2 regions of the Exiguobacterium abrahamii genome follow, and region 2 is predicted to be linked to the other one. Evidence: a T-box and tRNA genes for the amino acid it is inferred to sense, from the RefSeq annotation. Region 2 holds a T-box; the other holds one or more tRNA genes.

Region 1 (10,218 bases), on a different contig from region 2:
TATCACGTTCTGTGACTTTCCAATCTTTTTTAGGCAAATCAATGATTGCCGCAAGGCGCTGTGCAATCTCAATGCGTTCATCGACTTTCGTCGTTTGTGCTCGACGGTAGACGATGGAGTATTTAGAAATCGTATCAACCAAAAGACGACCATCCCGGTCATAAATCTTTCCGCGTGGCACTTCATATTTTGATGCGATCATTTCTGTTTTTTGAACTTCCCGCGAAATTTTCTCACCATTGACGATTTGCACGACTCCTAAACGGAAAATCAAAATCGCAAACAATAAAAAAACGACGAAGAACATTAAATTCAGACGAAGCGGCAGATGATTACGCCGTCTTCCTCGTACGGTGATTCGTTTAGCCATGGCGTACTCCCCTATCGTTCAAAAGTCATCTTGTTTCATTATATAGAAGGAAACTTTCCATAACAACCTATCCCATCATTTTCCGCATTAAAAAAAGCGTATCGTTCACAATTGAACGATACGCTCGTTTTCACATTACTTCGCGTCAGCGTAAAGCTTCGCTACGTGATCCCAATCAACGACATTGAAGAACGCATTGATGTAATCAGGACGACGGTTTTGATAGTTGAGATAGTATGCATGTTCCCAAACATCAAGACCGAGGATTGGTGTTTTGCCTTCCATGACTGGTGTATCTTGGTTTGGTGTCGAAACGACCACCAATTTTCCACCGTCAACGATTAACCAAGCCCAACCTGAACCAAAACGAGTTGTTGCTGCTTTTGCGAATGCATCTTTGAATGCATCGAATGATCCGAATGCTTCGTCGATTGCTGTCGCGAGTTCGCCTGTTGGAGCAGCACCGTCGTTCTTCTTCAACAGTTTCCAGAAGAATGAGTGGTTCCAGTGACCGCCACCGTTGTTACGGACTGCAGTTTGAATGTTTGCTGGGAGAGCATCCAAGTTTTGAAGAAGTTCTTCAAGTGACTTTCCTTCATGTTCTGTACCCTCAAGCGCCGCATTCACGTTCGTGACATACGTGTTGTGGTGTTTCGTGTGGTGAATCTCCATCGTACGAGCATCGATATGTGGCTCAAGCGCATCATAAGCGTAGCCGAGTTCTGGTAATTCAAATTTTGACATGTTCATGTCCCCCTTTGTGCTATTTTCGAAAACTTCAATACCCTTTAAGACTAGCAAAAGAACCTGTGTTGACGCAAGTCAAGACCCTCGGATTTACTCGACTTCTCGTGGAGCAAAAACTGAGACACCACCACCTGGAACCGGGAAGACACCAAATCCTTCATCGTCGATCACGACAGGGTGATCTTGATGGTTCGTATAGTCGAACCATTCTTGACCTGCACGTTCTTCACCGACGAACATCCGTTTTTCACACATATCGGCATTCGACAATAAGACCGCACAGCCAGAGTTCTCGATTTCCTCAACTCCACGACGAACCCAACCGACACAATGTGGATCATCGAGATAGTCTTCTTGCTCACCATATGCTTTGTGATAACGTGCATAGAGTAATGCATCGATCATTTCTTTTTTCCCTTCTACCGGATGTGGTCCTTGCACTCCATAATAGTCACCGTAGAAGACACATGGGTAACCGTCTTTACGAAGTAAAATCGCCGCGTAAGCATGTTGTTTGAACCAGTCATCCACCCACGACTCAAGTGATTCTCCCGGTTGGGAATCGTGATTGTCGACGAACGTGACGGCATTCGTCGGGTGTGATTCGACAAGGGTATCTGCAAACAACGTCGTCATATCAAAGTCCTGTCCCTGCTTCGAAGCTTCATGGAACTTATAATGAAGCGGAACATCGAACAAATCGATCGTATAGTCGACGCTATCGAGGAAATGACGACAATCATCGAGATCTGATTTCCAGAACTCGCCGACCATATAGAAGTCACCTTCACTTTTTTCAATCATCGATTTTGCGAATTCATGAACGAATTCATAATTGATATGTTTGATGGCGTCGAGTCGGAAACCTTGGCAATCAATTGTTTCTTGGAACCAATGTCCCCAGCGGATCATTTCTTCGCGGACTTCCGGATGATTATAATCGATGTTCGCGAACATCAAATAGTCATAGTTGCCGAATTCATCATCGACTTGATCATTCCAATCTTTATTTTTACCGGAAATTTTAAAGACACCCGTCTTTTCTTCACGGGCATCAAAATCCGTTCCATTGAAAAATTCATGTGTCCAGATAAAATCTGAATATTTTCCGTTACGTCCTGGGAATGTAAACTTCGTCCAGGCTTCGATTTCAAACTCTTCTGAAATTTCTTTCGAACGATCTTCCGGATGGACTTCGACGACATTGATCGTTTCAAGTTCATCAGCTGCTGCTTTATGGTTCATGACGACATCAGCGTAAACAGCGATATCGTTCTCACGAGCAACCTGGATTGCTTCGACGAGTTCATCTTTCGTACCGTATTTCGTACGGACTGTTCCTTTTTGATCAAATTCGCCTAAATCATAGACGTCATAGATGCCATATCCTGTATCCTCATCTGATTGACCTTTTGACGCCGGTGGAATCCACACGGACGTGATGCCGGCAGCACGTAATTCAGGCGCCCGCTCTTTCAAGCGTTGCCAGTGCTTCCCATCATTCTCTACATGCCACTCAAAAAACTGCATCATCGTATGGTTACGTTCCATCTCTCTTCGCTCTCCCTTAGTTACTATAGTATGAATATTATTACAATATCTTTACTATTCCCCGGGGGAACAAAAATAAACGCTTCCCGTTTTTCAACGAGAAGCGTTCTACTGAATGGACCCTGCAGGGCTCGAACCTGCGACCGGACGGTTATGAGCCGTCAGCTCTAACCAGCTGAGCTAAGGGTCCTTAAGTAATAGTAGCGGCGGAGGGAGTCGAACCCACGACCTCACGGGTATGAACCGTACGCTCTAGCCAGCTGAGCTACACCGCCATGATGTATGTTTCTTACTCTTACTAGATTACGAGATGTGGCGAAACTTGTCAATATGCTATTTCAAAAAAATAAACAGCTGATTTCATATTTTTGAAATCAGCTGTTATAAGAAAATCGTATTTCACTTAGTTCGTTAAAGCCGTCCGCTGTTCAAGGACGAGATCCGTGATGTTGACAGCGTGATCGCCAATTCGTTCGAGGTTCGACAAGAGATCGACGAAGATCATCCCTGCTTGTCCCGTACATTCACCAGCGTTAACACGAAGGACATGATGCTTCCGGAATGAACGTTCGAGTGCATCGAGTTTGCCTTCGAGTTCCAGAACCTTACGAGCTCGTGTGACATCATCCTCTTCGACAGCGCGAACAGCACAATCGACGATTTCTTGCGTTAATGCGTACATGTCATCAAGCTCTTGCTTCGCAGCTGATGTGAACTGAATTCGGTTGACGATTTGGAAATCGACCAATTCAACGATGTTTTCGACGTGGTCACCGATTCGTTCAAAATCATTGACGGCATGCATCAATAACGAATGATCATTTGATTCTCGTTCTGATAAATCATGTGCCGCTACTTTGACAAGGTAATTCGTGACTTCTGTGTTCAAGTGGTTGATTGCATATTCAATCTGCTCTGATTCTGAAACATCTTTCTTATCATGCGATTGCGTGTAACGGTGCGCTTTTGCAAGTGCGTCTTTCGAGAATTCTCCCATTCGCAATACTTCGAGTTTTGCATGATTCAATGCAAGTGCCGAAGATTGGTTCAAGATGTTCTGATCGAGATGACGCGGTTTCGAATCAATCGTCGTATCCGTACCCGGTACGATTTTTTGTACAAGCCATGCGATTTGTGCGATGAACCAACATTGAATCAACGTATTGACGACGTTGAATGTTCCGTGTGCAAAGGCAATTTGCATTTTCGGACCTAAATCAAGCGTTCCTGTGATCCACATAATGAAGCTTGAGAAAATTGGTAATGCAATCAGGAACAATACTGTTCCGATGATATTGAAAATGACGTGTGCTGCTGCTGTCCGTTTAGCTGCAATCGACGCACCAAGTGCTGCAAGTACTGCTGTGATCGTCGTTCCGATGTTATCACCAAATAAGACCGGTAGTGCTGCTTTGATATCAATCATGCCGCCTGAGTACAACTCTTGTAAAATACCGATCGTTGCAGACGACGACTGGACAAGCACTGTAAAGATCGTTCCGACGAATACACCAAGCAATGGGTTATCCGACATCGATACCGTCAACTCACGGAACCAGACGCTTGACTCGAGTGGAGCCATTCCGTCGCCCATCAATGTCAAACCATAGAACAATGCACCGAATCCGAAGAAAATCTGTCCGATGTATTGAATCCGTTCTTTTTTAAAGAAGAAAATCAAGAAGGCTCCGAGCGCAATTGCCGGAAGCGCAGCTTCCTTGACGTTAAAGCCAATGATGAAGGCGGTAATCGTTGTTCCGATGTTTGCCCCCATGACGACTCCGATCGCTTGTCGTAAATTCATCAGACCCGCACTAACGAGTCCGACGACGATGACGGTCGTTCCTGACGAAGACTGAATCAGGACGGTTACGACGATACCCGCTAGGATACCTAGTAGTGGATTTGTCGTATATTTATCGAGGATATAACGTAGTCGGTCTCCGGCTGTTTTTTGGAGCCCATCTCCCATATACTTAATACCGAATAGGAAAATTCCGAGTCCACCGATGAAGGTGAAAATCATTTCCTGCAAATCATAGTTCATCTTGCCAGCTCCTTTATTTCATGTGGATTGATGTGTTTGTAAAGTTTATTTTCTCAACTCCCCCATTATGTAAAGGTCTGTTGAACTTGTAAATAGTTTTTGAGACATCCGTTTGTTAAGGTTTTATTAATCTGTACCATAACACAAAAACCCTTTATCACCAATCAAAATTAAACAATTAAAATCTGTTATAAAACAATGGAAAGAGTGGTTCACTTGTCATTTTTACGTCAACTAATTAATTACTTACAAACTTCCTTAATTCCAAATCGTCCGTTTTTGCGCCTTCGTTTGGCAGATGTTTCCCTTTATTTTTGTGGATTAGCTTGGATTTCATTTTGGACGACGGTTATTGATTCCTTCTTTTTACAAAAAAACATCCCGATCGTCGTCTGGTTCATCCTTCATTTCATCTTTATCGCAATCGCTGTATTACTTTACGTATTGTTTATGGCGTATCTAACGAAGGGGTTTGTCCGATTGTTACTTCCCCGTCCGTGGGCGTATCGCCAAACGTTCCCTTACACGGTCGCAACAAATCTCTGGTCTTTCCCAATCGGTATGCTTCTATACCAACTTGAGTATCCTCGCTTCGGAATCGGGCTACTCGTAATCGGACACTTCGTCTACACATTAGTACCATTATGGATTGCCCGTTCCTCGAAGCCGCGTTCTTCACGTAAACCTCAATGAGTATAAAAATCAGGCGTCCGACGGATTGACGGACGCTCTTCTTTCATTAAACAATTGTAAATGTTCAATTTTCGTTCTTGTTTCTCGATTTTTAGGGAATAGTTCGATATGATAGAAAAGGTAAACATAAACAATATGGCGGTATGCCACAAAAGGAGATTTTCGATATGCCGAAAATGGTCCATCGCTCTAAGACTCGTCCCGTTCGTGTAGGGGACCTTGTCATTGGTGGAAATAATGAAGTCATCATCCAAAGTATGACGACAACTAAAACACACGACGTCGAAGCGACAGTCGCTGAAATCCTACGCCTTGAAGAAGCTGGTTGCCAAATCGTACGCGTCGCTTGTCCAGAAGAACGTGATGCGCTCGCACTTGCAGAAATCAAAAGCCGAATTAACATTCCGCTTGTCGTAGACATCCACTTCAACTATAAACTTGCGCTTATGGCAATCGAAGCTGGCGTCGATAAAATCCGGATCAACCCGGGTAACATCGGTCGCCGCGAAAAGGTCGAAGCCGTCGTTACAGCAGCAAAAGCGAAAAACATCCCCATCCGGATCGGGGTAAACGCCGGTTCACTTGAAAAGCATATTCTTGAAAAATATGGCTACCCAACTGCTCGTGGTATGGTCGAGAGTGCTTTGCACCACATTAAGATTCTCGAAGATCTCGACTTCCATGATATCATCGTCTCGCTTAAGGCATCAGACGTACAGTTGGCGCTTGAAGCGTATCAGCTCGCTTCTGAATCATTCGACTATCCACTTCACGTCGGGATTACGGAATCTGGTCCACTTCGCTCTGGTTCATTAAAATCAGCAGCGGGACTTGGCGCGATCTTGTCACGCGGAATCGGAAATACAGTTCGTGTATCTCTTTCAGCGGACCCTGTCGAAGAAGTAAAAGTCGCAAAAGAAGTCTTGAAATCATTTGGTCTCGCAGCGAACGCAGCGACATTGATCTCATGTCCAACATGTGGTCGGATCGAAATCGATTTAATGTCAATCGCTGCAGAAATCGAAGACTATATCGAAAACATCCAAGCGAACATCAAAGTTGCGGTTCTCGGATGTGCGGTCAACGGTCCTGGTGAAGCACGTGAAGCTGATATCGGTATCGCTGGTGCACGAAACGAAGGATTGTTATTCCGTCACGGAGAAATCATCCGTAAAGTACCGGAAGCAACGATGGTCGAAGAATTGAAGAAAGAGATCGATGCGATCGTTCTCGAAAAACAGGCTGAAAAAGAAGCCGAAAAAGCGAACCATGCATAAGTTGAAGACTCCTCCCTCGCGAGGAGTCTTTTTTCGTATCTCGATTTCGACTATGTTATACTAAGTGAAGAAAAATTTTTAGAACGTGGGTGACTGTAAATGAAAATTGGAATTGACATTGATGGAACGATCACACATCCATCCTCTTGCTTCACTTACATGAATAAATATCTCGGAACGTCGATTGACTTCAATCAGGCGTCCGAGTATGAATTGCATACGTACACCGATATGAATCAAATCGAATTTTGGGACTACATGGTGAACTCCGGTCACGAGACCGGCATTTATCGTGAATCCATCCCTCAAGAACATGTTCGCCACCACTTATGGAATTTGCGGAAGCAATATGACCTCCATTACGTAACAGCACGATCGGAGCTCGTTCGTCCTGTAACAGAAGAGTGGATCAAACAACACGAACTTCCTCTTGATTCCTTGATCATGACGGGATCACACGACAAAGTACAAGTCGTTCGTGATTTATCACTCGATTTATTCATGGAAGATCGATTAGAGAATGCTGTGCAGATCGCAGAAGACACATCGATTCCTGTAATCTTGTTCGACGCACCTTATAACCGTAAAGCCGTACCGAATAATGTCATTCGTGTCGCTTCATGGAATGAGGCCGTTCAAGAGATTCAAAAATTTGCACCGATTCGTTAAAACAGCCGATTAGGCTGTTTTTTCCATTTTTATGTCATTGCACGACTTGATATCGTACAATGACGATAGATTGAAACTTTGATATAGAAAGGGCTTCATGATGCTTGCGACAGTGAATATCTTTTTTATTAATATCTGTATTATTTTTCTCGTTTCTACGTTCACCTTTTACCTACTTCGTGATCGTTTGCCAATTCAACCTGACTCAAAAATATCTACTCGTCTCTATTTCGGACTTTCCAATGGTCTGACTGGCATTCTACTTATGCATAATGCAATCGACTTAAATGGAGCATTGATTGATTTACGGTTATTACCTCTCGCTTTGTCCGCTTTGTTCGGTGGTAATATCAGTATTGCCGTGACAGGATTGATGCTCTTGATCTACCGATTCGTGATTGATAGCGGAGATTCACTAGACGCTCTGTTTAGTTCCGTCATCACACTACTTGGATTTCTAGTACTTTCTTTTATTTGTCGTCGATTCATCAAACGGCAAGGGTACTTCTTTTCTGCCATCGTCACAGTCGGTTCCCTACTCGTACTCTCGCGATTGATTATGAGTAACTCCCCAGCGGATGCCTGGGGAACGATTTATATTCCATATTTCATTTTAACGATTGGTGGAGCTCTTTTGTTTTATCGTTTGTCTTCACTACTTCAGCAACATTTTGTTCTTTATTCTTATCAATCCTACCTTGCTTCGACCGATCAATTGACGCGGCTCGCGAATCGCCATGTCATTTTAGAAAAAGTCACGACGCTCGAAAAGAGTACAGATTCTTGGGGAGTCATCTTGTTTGATTTGGATCACTTTAAGAATGTAAATGATACACATGGTCACGCGATCGGAGACGCTGTCTTGCGCCACTTTTCAATCTTATTGAACGAGTATTGTCCGGCACCCGTTACGGTCGGTCGATATGGTGGTGAAGAATTCATCGTCATCGTTCCAGACATTGAACGGCATCCTCCTGTCGTCCTAGCTGAAACAATCGTAACAGCCGTTCAGCAAACACCGTTCGTCATGCAAGATCATGCCGTATCCATTACGGTATCCGCAGGAATTGCTTATGCTCATCAACAACCAGCTGAAACAGTATTTAAGCAAGCGGATAGCGCTTTGTACGAAGCAAAAGCACAAGGACGAAATCAGTATCGCCTGTATCGATCAGAATGAATACTAAAAAGCCACTTTTCCTCCGAGCGATTCGGACTGAAGTGGCTTTTGTTGGTCAACGGACCGTTCCTTCATTAGTTTTTTGAAGTAGACAGATGATTTCTTCAAGTGATACCGGCTTAGCAAAGAAATAACCTTGGAATAGATGAATGCCGATTTCCTTGGCAATGCGTACTTCTTCTCCTGTCTCAACTCCTTCGACGATACATTCGACATGCATCGACTGGCTCAGTTGAAAAATCGACTCGAGGATGGATTGTCGTTTCTCCGATTCACCGATTTGTTCGATGAATTGCTTTGGAATCTTTAATTGACGTAACGGTAACAAACGCTCGAGAACATGATAGGACGCATGACCGGTTCCGAAATCATCGAGTGACAACGGGAAATCGAGCGTTTTGATTCGTTTGAGCGCTCGATGAATCGATTGGCTCTCGAAATCAAGTGACTGACTCTCTGTGATTTCAATTTTTATCTGTTGCGGTTTTAAGGCATACTTCAGTAGCGTTCGTTCGATGAACGGCATGAACGAATCACTCGTCAACTGGCGTGGTGATACGTTGACAGATAACGTAAACTCGTCTGGAACCAGATCGACCAATGCTTTGCGCGTCTTACAGCTTTCCTCAAAAATCCATTCTCCTAGACGAATGATTAAATCACTTTTTTCAGCAATCGGAATGAATACGGATGGTCGATCAGCTCCTTGTAACGGGGTCTTCCAGCGAACTAAGGCCTCAAGACCGATGAATTGCTCTGATTGAACATCGTATTGTAATTGATAAACCAGATGAAAATCCGTTTCGATATTCGCTTGGGCTAGGGATTGTGCTGCTTTGACTCGTAATTCTTGATCCTTACGCCATTCTTTGTCAATACACATCACACGTTCGTTTTGTTGCGCTGCTTCTTGTAAGGCAGTCAATAATTGCTGCACCCGACGCTTTCGATTATTGGTCGCCCCTTCGCCATTATCAATGACGATGGATATGTTGACATAGACATGATGCCCCTCGATTTCGTATGGTACAGAGATTTTTCGGCTCAATTCTTCCATCGCTTCCTTACATGCCACCTCGTCCGGCTTTTCCATGACGATCAATAACGTCCCTGCTTCAATCCGAGCAAAAGCTTGATAAGGAGGTAGTTGTCTCTTGAGTCGCTCGATACAGGCGCGTAGTACTTGTAACTGAATATCTTCTCCAAAATAACGTGCCAGCTCATAGTAGTTTTCTAAATGAATCCCGACAAAAATGAGCTGTTGTTCAGGTCTTGGAAAATCAATTTCGTTTAATCCTTGGCGATTCAAGACACCTGTTTCTTCATCACGTCGCGCCGTATCGTGTAATTGTATCGCAAGGTCATTTAACCGATTTAAATTGCGAATATGCAAGTGATTGATGACAAGCGCAATCGATACGCCAATCACAATCATGCCAATCCGTCCATAATGGTCCGTCGGATCAATTTCTACCGTCACGGTATCGGCATTCCACATGACATACAAACTAGTTGCAATGGTAATCGCGATGGCGTACCACATCATGATTCGTTGATACGAGATTAAAGCGATCATCAAAAACAAAAAGCTACTTGCCCAAACGGTAACAGCTGCATAAGGTAAAAAGCTAATCGATGTAATCGGAACGACGAGCAACATCAAAGACAATAAGTGCGTTTGCAA
Region 2 (10,218 bases):
GCCTCCGCTACACCGTCCTCGTCATGATTACTGGAAAGGTATGTCGCTCTGCTTTTGACAGATGCTTCAGCGTTTCCCATGGCAATCGATGTTCCCGCCACTTCGAACATCGGTAGATCGTTTTGATTGTCACCGATTGCAATGATGTCCTCGAGTGTCATCCTGTACGCTCTTGCGATGTCTTGAACGGCGGTCCCTTTCGTCACGCCGTTTGCCATGACTTCTAAGTTATAGGCACCTGAACGTGTCACGGAACAGATCTTCAGCTGCAGGAGTTGTTGTTCGAGGTGTTCGAGTCGCCATCTGTCAGGTGAGACGAACATGAATTTGATGACGTCCAGTTGATCGATTGCGATTTTGTCAACTTCCTCAACACCGTATTGCGTTAATTGAGCCTGAATCGCTTCTTGAAACGCAAGATCTCCGCCTTGAAGAGCAGCAAGCGAAAAGCGCGGTAACAAGATGTTGTCTTGTAGATAAATATGTATGAATACGTTTGTAGATCGTACGATCTCCCAAATCGTTCGACTGCTGGAACGATTCAAAAAATACCGTCTACCTTGTCCCACCTCGACCTCTGCCCCGTTCGCACCAATGACCGGACAATTCAGCCCATGTTGCGCTAGAATCCGTCGCGCATCAAAGGCAGCTCGCCCGGTGACGATGATGACGATATCTCCTTTATCCTGCCGTTTCTTGATGGCTGCCTGATTTCCCGCAGAAATCCCGTGTTCCTTATTCAATAACGTTCCATCTAAATCAATCGCAAAGCATCGCATCGCGTTTCCTCCTTTTCGTGTCCTCTTGATGCTACAGGCTGAAACGCGTCCCAGTGCAACAAAAAATCTTGAATGAATAGTTCATTCAAGATTTTTTGTTTTTTATCCTTTGCTTCCAATGGAGAGGTGATGTGCTGTCCGTTGTTTTTGAACATACTCCATCAAGATCGGTCGTTCCGGTGGATTGAGGTTTTCTGGTAGCTGATCCATAGCGAAAAAGCGTAATTCTGCGACTTCTGACGGATCCCGAACCACTTCACCCGTATACGTCGTACACAGAAATGCCGAAATCACATTATAGACTTCATCCCCATGCGGATACTTATAGTAAAACGCATCACCCGAATAGACGTTCAATAATTCGAGATGCTCCGCTTCAAGACCGGTCTCTTCCCTTAATTCTCGTTTTGCTGTCTCTACGAGCGTCTCCCCGATCTCAAGCGCTCCACCAGCGAGTCCCCAGCAACCGTTATCTTGCCGAAGTTGTAATAAGACTTCTTGTTTATCGTTGACGACGATGACACACGCCCCTGCCATGACGAGTGGTCGTGTGCCGACGAGTTTGCGTAATTCTGTGATGTATCCCATGTCATTCAGTCCTTTTCCATTTAAATCACTTTCGTTCGGACGCGCATCCGTTTGAGTCCCGTCAATAGGAGACACAACAAGATGATTCCCGAAACGAACAGTACGTATGTATGAATCGTAAAGAGGGAACGGAAATCGATCAGTGCCACATTCTGCTGCATCTCAATCCAACTACTTAGTATGATTCCACTGATTGCAAGTAAGATGAGTACGCCGACCTGTCGACGTGTCAGCGAGACATACGTCAAAACGCGCATGCCTTCACGGATCACGAATGGTAGGAGAACGAGGAGTGCTGCGACCGGTAAGATGACCGGGTCACCGCCTTGCTGAATCGGCATCGACCGGGTCAAATAGCCAAACAGAAAAAAGAAACCACATACGAACAACAATAATCCGAACGCGATACTCGCATTCACCGCTTTATTCATCTTACTTCCCTCACTTTTTAGAATAATGAATTATGAAGAAACGGCACTTTGATGCCATACGCCCGCTGCATCTAGCCGGACCCGATGTCTGCCGTCGAGTTCCATCTCGATCGGACTGATCTTCGCCGTCTTCGGTGAGAACAACCATGTCCGACCTTCTGGGACGAGCAAGATATGCGTTCCATCCGCGACTGGTCCGAGGAAGTTGAGTGACGCGCCATTGAGCGGACGTTCCCGTCGCTCGAGAACACCGATCTCCGCTAGCTGCTCACCGACTTCAAGCACATCTTTCACCGTCAGACTCATCTCACCGATTCCGAGGATGTCCGATACATCAAACGTCAGTTCCGCTTTAGATGGATTGATTTGATGCCGCGCAATCAGCTCCAAGACGTTCTCATCCGGGTCATAAAAGTAACAGGAATGTGAATCCGTGAAGTCAAAATAAATCTCGTCCTGTCCATCTTCGATCAAGAGTGGTGTCCGTTCTACGAGCCACGCTTTTCCTTGTTGGAAGACGTTTTCCGGAATGTTGAACGCCATATGATACTGCGTATCAACATCGTCCGTCTGTCGATATGTCAGTTGATCGGTACCGATTTGCATCGTAAACGAGTCGTCCGTTTCCGAGACGAGCGGGAATCCGATCTGTTTTATGTAAAAAGCCTTCATTGCCTGTAGATGGCGTGTCACAAGAGTGGTTTTTGAAATGTTCAAGCTGATGACCTTCCTTCATTTGCAGTAAAATTTATCAAAAAGCGATATGCTTTATTTTACCACTAATGGTAAAATCATGACGAATGGAAAGTCTGATTTTTCAGATATATTTGTACCTGAGAGGATGTTTTGATGAAATTATTAATCGCCCAACCGAAACGCGAGACCGGGCTCGAGCAATTCGAACGTGAAATCGCCGCTTATCCTGAAGTCGACCTGATTGTCTACCCGGAAGGCTATTGTACGGTCTCAGAACTCGAACGCGTGCAACATCTTGCCAAGCAGTTCGAAACAGCCATCGTCCTTGGTTACAAAGATGAAGCGAATCTCGATCGCGCTGTCATCATCGATGCGACCGGGACGATTCTGCTTGATCGCGCCAAAACACCAGAAGCTGGACCGCTTTATACACCATCAACAGCAAACGACGGGTCGTTCCGCTATGGATACGTCCTCTGTCGCGAAATCTTTTTAGGAAAAGACGGACTACGCGAGGAATCCGGACTTGATCTCATCTTCAACCCGATTGGCGTCGGCATGTTCAGCGAGGAACAGTACGTTGAGTGGTCCGGTGAAGCGCGTATCATCAGTCAGGCGCAACAAGCACTCATGATCGGAACGAGTCATGCCGATGGTTCGTACCGCAACTGTGGTTTTTCGATTCCGATTGCCTACATCTTTGACGAGACTGGTAAGCCGTTGCTGTTGTCTCATAACGATACGCGGACACGTCTGTTTGATACGGTCACGCGTCACGTCGAAGTCGTCGGTACACCCTCTTTATCGTAAACGAACACACGCTTCTTCCGGTCAGAAGAAGCGTGCCATTCCTTCAGGAGGTGCTCTTATGTCTCAAACAGGTCGTGCGTCATTCTTTTAGAAACGATACTTCTATGTCTTCTTTCCTTTGTTCCTCTTCGGCGTTAGTCACGAATCGTACTTGGTCGATAATCCGTCAGCCAACCTCGAGGACATCGGTGAGTTCGTCTTCTTTTGCCTTTATCTGTTTAACTTTGCCGTTCTTGCCGCTTTTTTGACGAATCTGTGGTGGTTCTTCCTTCCGACAAAACCCGCTCATTCCGAAACTGATTTTTGATAAGAAACGAGTGTCGCCCGTTCGTTGAGCGGTTGACTGACACCCGTCAATTGATAGCCCATCTTCTCATAGAAGTAACAGTTACGTGTCTCTTCGCGAATCGTCCGCAGTTCCCATGTCGTTGCAGCCGGATACGCTGCTTCAACGAGCTGTAATGCGCGTTGGGAGATTCCTTCACCTTGACGGGCTGGATCTAAGAACATCGGACTGATCGCGTAGCGACTCGGTGCTTTCGCAACGACACAAATCCCGCCAACGACAACATCGTCGACGATGATTTGATGAAACGTACTGCTCGGATGCGTGATCCGGTGAATGACACGATCGATCGATTCGTTCGCCGGATTCGTTGCAAAATCTTGATACCGCTCGAGCGTCTCTGAAAACGCCTCGATTTGAAGCGTATGAAGCTTTGCAGCGTCTGCAAGAGACGCTGTCTTTAATTGAATGTCCAATAATACTCTTCCTCTCTTAACGGAACCATTCCCAAAATGGCGTGCCTTGCGCGACGATCAAGTAGTCGAGCCATCGCTCGAAACCGAACGGCATCGCGTCTTCCTCCCATTCCTCGAAATTTAGAAATTCCCCACTCCAAATCCGATTTCCTGCCGGTCGATTCATCTCGTAGACGATCCACTCCCCGTCTGGTCCTGCACCGATCGCTAAGAAGTTTTCGGGACATTCCCACATCTCGCTATACGTCAGGCAATCTTCGATCGAAAAGAGTTCGAATCCATCGTTGTAGGATAACGTTTCGTGTTGAAAGAGCTTCGCCCCGTTATGTTGACGCAAGAACGCCTGATAGTCGTCTGCCGTCCAGTCAGGTAACAGCGCGAGCTGTTCGTCCGTTGCTCCTCGGTTAAAGATGAAACGTTCTCGTGCTACTTCCCCTTCTTCCTTTTGGACCTCTAACAAACCGTCGACGAGTCGACCTTTTAATGCTTCTAATGCAATCATGTTCTTCTCCTTAACAATATTCTTTCGTTGGTGTGAACGAGACACCGACATCGTGTCCGCCTAGCTGAACATCCCCTGCTTTCTGTAGCGGTTCAGTTCGCACGGAGGATAAGGCAAGGTGTTTGAATAACAAAGGCTCAAACGTCTCGACGATCGGTTGGAACGTCGCATCGACCGATAAGACGAGATCGATTCGGGCGTCCCGCGATAACGCTTGTGCCTTTCGTTCCGACTGGATATAGCGGACGAGCTCCCGCATCCAACGTTCCTGCTCCAGTGCTTCCGTGATCCGCGTATCGAGCGTCACGGTGAGTCCACCACTCGTCGCAGCAGCAAAGCCCGTCTGGACGATTGGTTCGACGATGACGTCCGCTTGACGCACCTCGACTTCATCGCCTGATGTGGTCCGGTAGATCAATCTTCCGGTCTCGAGCAAGTCGGAAGTCTCCTGTGCAGACAATTGTTGTAGCCATTGGTGGATCGCGTTCGCTTGCTGTGCGAATTTCGCTCCGGCTGCGCGGAAGTTCAGTTTCAGACGGAACCGTGTCGTTGCTTGCGTCGTCGGGACGATTTGGACGTCTTTTACATTCAGTTCCTCTTGGATGATTGCCGTATAGTCCGACCACGAAAAGGTTTCACTCGATTGGACGCCTAAGCTAGCAAGCGGTTGTTTGACTTTTAAGGCATGCGTATTACGTACTTGTCGTCCTAACTCGACGACAGAGACAACCTGTGCCATTTCGTATTCCAGATCAGGTCGGAGCATCGATTGATCGGCAACCGGATAATCCGCTACATGTACGCTCATTCCTGTTAATCGCTGATAGACATCATCAGCAAGGTATGGGGTGAACGGTGCGAGTAGTCGTGCCGTCGTCGAAAGTGCGAAGTGGAGCGTCATGTACGCGGCTTGTTTCTCTTGCGACCAGTCAGCTTGCCAGAAACGTTCCCGCGAACGGCGGATGTACCAGTTACTGATCTCATCGACGAGTTGCGCAAGACTCCGCGCTGCTTGAGTCAATTGATAATCGTCCATCGCATTCGTCACGTCTTGCGTCGTCTGATGGACACGCGAGAGCAACCATTCGTCAAGACGCGTCCGTTTTTGCGGACGAGAGCCATCAAATCCGTCCAGCTTGGCATACGTCAGATAGAACTGGACGGCATGATCCAGTGTATCGACTAGTTTTGATTTTGCTTCTTGGACGATCCGCGCAGCAAACCGTTTCGCACTCCACGGACTGCTGTCGACGAGTAGCGCCCAGCGTAGGCTATCAGCACCATATGCTTCGATTAACGCCACCGGGTCGAGGGCATTTCCACGACTCTTCGACATTTTCTGCCCGTTCTCATCGAGGACGTGCCCGAGTGCGAGGACGCGCTTATAGGCAGGCTGTCCCGTAAAGAGTGTCGAGATCGCTTGCAAGCTGTAGAACCAGCCCCGCGTCTGATCGATGCCTTCGATGACGACATCGGCTGGATAGCGGTTAAGCGTCTGCGTCCGTGACGGATAATGCTGTTGCGCGAACGGCATCGCTCCGCTATCAAACCAGACATCGATGACTTCTGGTGTCCGGTGCATCACTCCCTGACACGTCGGACACGAGACCGATAACGCATCGACGTATGGTTTATGCAACTCGACGGATTCCGTCGATGTCGTCCGGTGCAACAAGTCAGCCTTGTTTTTTGGAACGAACGTCGTGTCACACGCTTCACACTCCCAGACGTTCAGTGGTGTACCCCAGTAGCGATTACGACTGATGTTCCAGTCGACGAGTTGCTCGAGGAACTTTCCGAACCGCCCTTCCTTGACGTGATCGGGGTACCACGTCACAGAAGCATTGTTCGCAAGGAGTTGTTCCTTGACGGCCGTCGTCTCGATGAACCAGTTGTCTTGTGCGTAATAGAGCAGTGGTGAGTCACATCGCCAACAATGCGGATAGCTGTGCGTATAGCGTTTTTTCGCAAACAAGCGTCCCCGTTCAGCGAGCAGCTGGATGATCGCGACGTCTGACTCCTTGACGAATCGACCAACGAGTGGTGGAACGGCATCCGTGTAACACCCAGCAGCATCGACGACGTTAACGAACGACAGACCGTTTTCCCGGACGACCCGGTAATCTTCTTCCCCGTATGCTGGAGCAAGATGGACAAGTCCGGTTCCGCTCGTTGCTTGGACGAAGGACGCCCCGACGACCGTATGACCATTCTCTGGCGTCACGAAATCAAACGGTGGTTCATAACGCAAACCGACGAGTTCCGCACCGAGCTGTTCGGATACGACCTCGACGGATTCTGAGAACAGTTCAGCGACTAACGCTTTAGCGACAATGAATCGCTCTCCTTCGAACGCTACCGTGACATACGTCAATTCCGGATGAACCGCCACCGCGACGTTTGCCGGTAACGTCCACGGTGTCGTCGTCCACGCTAGTAGAAATGTCTGTTCCATGCCGACGATCGGGAGTTTGACCGTCGCCGATAAGTCCGTCACGTCCTGATAGCCTTGCGCGACTTCATGGGAACTGAGTGACGTCTGACAGCTCGGACAATACGGTGATACACGATGTCCTTTCGTCAACCAGCCTTTGTCATGGATCGTCCCAAGGATATGCCAGACGCTCTCGATATACTCGTCATCCATCGTCACGTAAGGATCATCCATGTCGACCCAGTAGCCGAGTTTTTCCGTGAAGGCACGCCACTGTGTTTCATAAGAGAAGACGCTTTCCTTACAGCGTGCGATGAATGCTTCGACACCATAGTCTTCGATCGCTTGTTTGCCGGAGATGCCGAGTTGTTTCTCGACCCCGAGTTCGACCGGTAGTCCATGTGTATCCCAGCCGGCTTTTCGTTCGACCCGGAATCCTTGCATCGTCTTATAGCGGGCGACGGTATCCTTGACGGTTCGTCCAAGTGCATGACCGACGTGGGGTAAGCCGTTCGCGGTCGGCGGTCCTTCGTAGAATACGAATTCCGCTTCCGTGCGTTGCTCAATCGATCGTGCGAAGACTTGGTCTTGTTTCCACCTGTTTCGGACACGCGCTTCGCGTTGTTGTACGGTTTCTGCTTGGTTTAGTGATGTCATCTCTTGTTCGCTCCTTTGTCGGTAACTAAGGGAATACAAAAAAGTCCGCCCCCTTTGACAGGGACGGACTTCACCGCGATACCACCCATATTCCGTCGAGAATACTTATTCTCGACAGCACTTAGTTGCACACTATCATGCGCATTCCATGTAACGGTGGACACCCGGTCACGCTTACTGAATGGTTCAGCGTGACTTCTCAGAGAGGATCTTCATGATTGATCTGGCTCCCGGTTCTCAGCAATCCCGGTTTTCTGTAAGGCAGAGGGACAATCATTACTCTTTCTCGTCAACGAAATGATATGCTCTTGTTGTGGAGAATCTTACCATATGCCTTAAACACTGCACAACAACTTTTTACATTTTCTTGCAAAGGAGTTTTTTGAATGTTACATACTTTCCCAACGCTTAAAACGAACCGCCTTGTCTTACGCGAAGTGTTACCCGAAGATGCTACGAGTGTCCTCGCTTATTTATCAGACGAACACGTCGTCAAACAGATGGGACTCGCTCCGTTCCAATCAGAAGCAGACGCGCTTGAAGAGATTGACTGGTACGCCTCGATTCGTCGCGAAGGCACGGGCATCCGGTTCGGGATCACGTTACAGGAAGACGATGTCATCATCGGCAGTTGCGGATTCTTGAATCAGTCGGCACGCCATCAGCGGGCAGAACTCGGGTTTGAGTTGAGTCCAGCTCATCAGGGACAGGGCATCGCGAAAGAAGCCGCGCTTGCGGTCATCGCATATGGGTTTGAGGAGCTCTCTTTAAATCGTATCGAAGCACTTGTCTTACCAGCAAACACCGCTTCGCAACGATTGCTCGAACGGCTTGGTTTTCAGCGTGAAGGGTTGCTTCGTCAATATGAAAACTCGCGTAGTCAGTTCGATGATTTGTATATGTACTCGATTTTGCGGAGTGATTGGTCGTCTTAAAAAGATAATCTGTGAAATATCAAAAGTCGTTTAGATGGGTAAATCCGTCTAAACGACTTTTATACCGTTTTATCGATAAGATCTTGCTTTTAAAAATTCTATGATCGGCAACAGTGTCAGTCCGATCGCGAACAAGACGATCAATAACAGATTCGTTGATCCATGTAAAAAGTAATCGAGACAGATGAATCCAAAGATCAGGACAATCAGAATTTTGTAGCTAACGAGACCGCTTTCCGTCGTAATCTTTTTGCCGAGTTCATCTTCTGGCACAGGACGCTCGTCTTCTCCTGATCGTGCCCACGTAAAATACGAGAAGAACATGATCAACAAAATCGCCAATTGAACGATGGAGAAGAACGTTACGTTGTTTTCGATGATCATACTAATGATGGTAAGACTCGCCACTATCACGAGCGTTACTAAAAATAAACCCGTTTTTTTCTTAGACATCCCATTCCTCCTGTTCTGAAATGAACAGATGATCGACTTGTGTCTGCAAGACTTTGGCGATATGAAACGCTAATTGTAAAGTCGGATCATACTTGTTGTTTTCAATCGCATTGATCGTCTGCCGACTGACCTGACAACGGTCAGCCAGTTCTTGTTGCGATAATTTTGCCTCTAGACGTCGCTCTTTGATGTGGTTTCTCATGTTCATTCCTCCACGACGTGTCAAATTCTTTTTACATCTTTACTGTAATGAACTTCCATCCTCATGTCAAAACCATTTGACATGAGGATCATTAAAAAACACGTTCTGATGATCAGAACGTGTCGTATATGATAGCTCAACCTCGTGGTGGAAATGGATCATGTCCGTAAGAATCTTTTTCGCGAATCTGCCCTTCTTTGTTATGAATCACGAGTTCTGTCTTCTGTTTTTTCGCAATGCGACGCCCTTCAGCGATCGCTTCTTTCTGTGTAGCAAATCGTTTGGTTGCTCGAGTCGCACCAGCAGCTTTCACTTGATAGCCACCTTTAGGATGTGGCGTGACATGTTGCTCTCGTTTCATCCAACTCCTCCTCTCATACGTGTCAGCTAGATACGTTCACGTCACATTGATGACTATCTTGATGTCCCTGTTTCAACAGTATCTTCGATTGGCAACGTAGACATGTCATCAATCGGAAGGTTGCTTTTTTCGTGCTGACCGCGTGTCTTCGTAATTCATTCTCATATACATGTCTTGCCTTGATTCGATGGTCGACTTCACTTTCCATCCCAATCCCTCTTCCCTCAACTTATATTTTTTTCTAACTATTATGTGCCCTGAATCATTCTTGATAAATCCTTTTTTAAGAAAATCAATCTTTCTGCGGGCAGCTTCATAAAATATCGTCAAAAGGTCCTGTTTAATATGTATTTTACCGACCGATAAATGAATTACAGATAGAAAATATGAGTTGAGAGGACTAGTTGAACGTGAAGAACACAACCAAGAACCATTCCATCCGAACGCGCCTTTTAGTAATGATTAGTTTGATTTTGATTGCCTTTTTTGTTTTTAGTAGTCTAGCTTTATACTTCAATACGAAACAAACGGCAGTCTCAACATTGAAAGCGACCGCTGAAAAGGACGCACTGCGCATCAGTAAAACGTTCGATACGGCAGCTTACAGC

Evidence for each region. The T-box of region 2 lies ahead of ileS (isoleucine--tRNA ligase). A T-box ahead of a tRNA ligase gene usually reads a tRNA of that ligase, here a tRNA-Ile.
Region 1: it has a tRNA-Ile gene. The T-box ahead of ileS (isoleucine--tRNA ligase) is inferred to sense a tRNA for this amino acid. The anticodon was not compared.

Annotation. Positions count from the first base shown of each region.
Region 1 is NZ_JADOYC010000002.1:196,758-206,975, reverse strand. Features, by position in the region: gene ITJ88_RS10730 (peptidoglycan D,D-transpeptidase FtsI family protein) at 1-370, opposite strand, end outside; gene ITJ88_RS10725 (superoxide dismutase) at 506-1,114, opposite strand; gene ITJ88_RS10720 (alpha-amylase) at 1,208-2,668, opposite strand; tRNA gene ITJ88_RS10715 (tRNA-Ile) at 2,785-2,858, opposite strand; tRNA gene ITJ88_RS10710 (tRNA-Met) at 2,870-2,943, opposite strand; gene ITJ88_RS10705 (Na/Pi cotransporter family protein) at 3,072-4,715, opposite strand; gene ITJ88_RS10700 (hypothetical protein) at 4,923-5,408, shown strand; gene ispG (flavodoxin-dependent (E)-4-hydroxy-3-methylbut-2-enyl-diphosphate synthase) at 5,576-6,685, shown strand; gene ITJ88_RS10690 (5' nucleotidase, NT5C type) at 6,785-7,354, shown strand; gene ITJ88_RS10685 (GGDEF domain-containing protein) at 7,452-8,534, shown strand; gene ITJ88_RS10680 (bifunctional diguanylate cyclase/phosphodiesterase) at 8,590-10,218, opposite strand, start outside.
Region 2 is NZ_JADOYC010000001.1:1,531,605-1,541,822, forward strand. Features, by position in the region: gene ITJ88_RS07970 (Cof-type HAD-IIB family hydrolase) at 1-779, opposite strand, end outside; gene ITJ88_RS07975 (NUDIX hydrolase) at 882-1,367, opposite strand; gene ITJ88_RS07980 (hypothetical protein) at 1,388-1,798, opposite strand; gene ITJ88_RS07985 (VOC family protein) at 1,829-2,515, opposite strand; gene ITJ88_RS07990 (carbon-nitrogen hydrolase family protein) at 2,648-3,304, shown strand; gene ITJ88_RS07995 (GNAT family N-acetyltransferase) at 3,590-4,066, opposite strand; gene ITJ88_RS08000 (SMI1/KNR4 family protein) at 4,083-4,568, opposite strand; gene ileS (isoleucine--tRNA ligase) at 4,579-7,659, opposite strand; T-box leader at 7,716-7,961, opposite strand; gene ITJ88_RS08010 (GNAT family N-acetyltransferase) at 8,046-8,594, shown strand; gene ITJ88_RS08015 (hypothetical protein) at 8,664-9,047, opposite strand; gene ITJ88_RS08020 (helix-turn-helix transcriptional regulator) at 9,040-9,249, opposite strand; gene ITJ88_RS08025 (DUF2188 domain-containing protein) at 9,386-9,610, opposite strand; gene ITJ88_RS08030 (methyl-accepting chemotaxis protein) at 10,069-10,218, shown strand, end outside.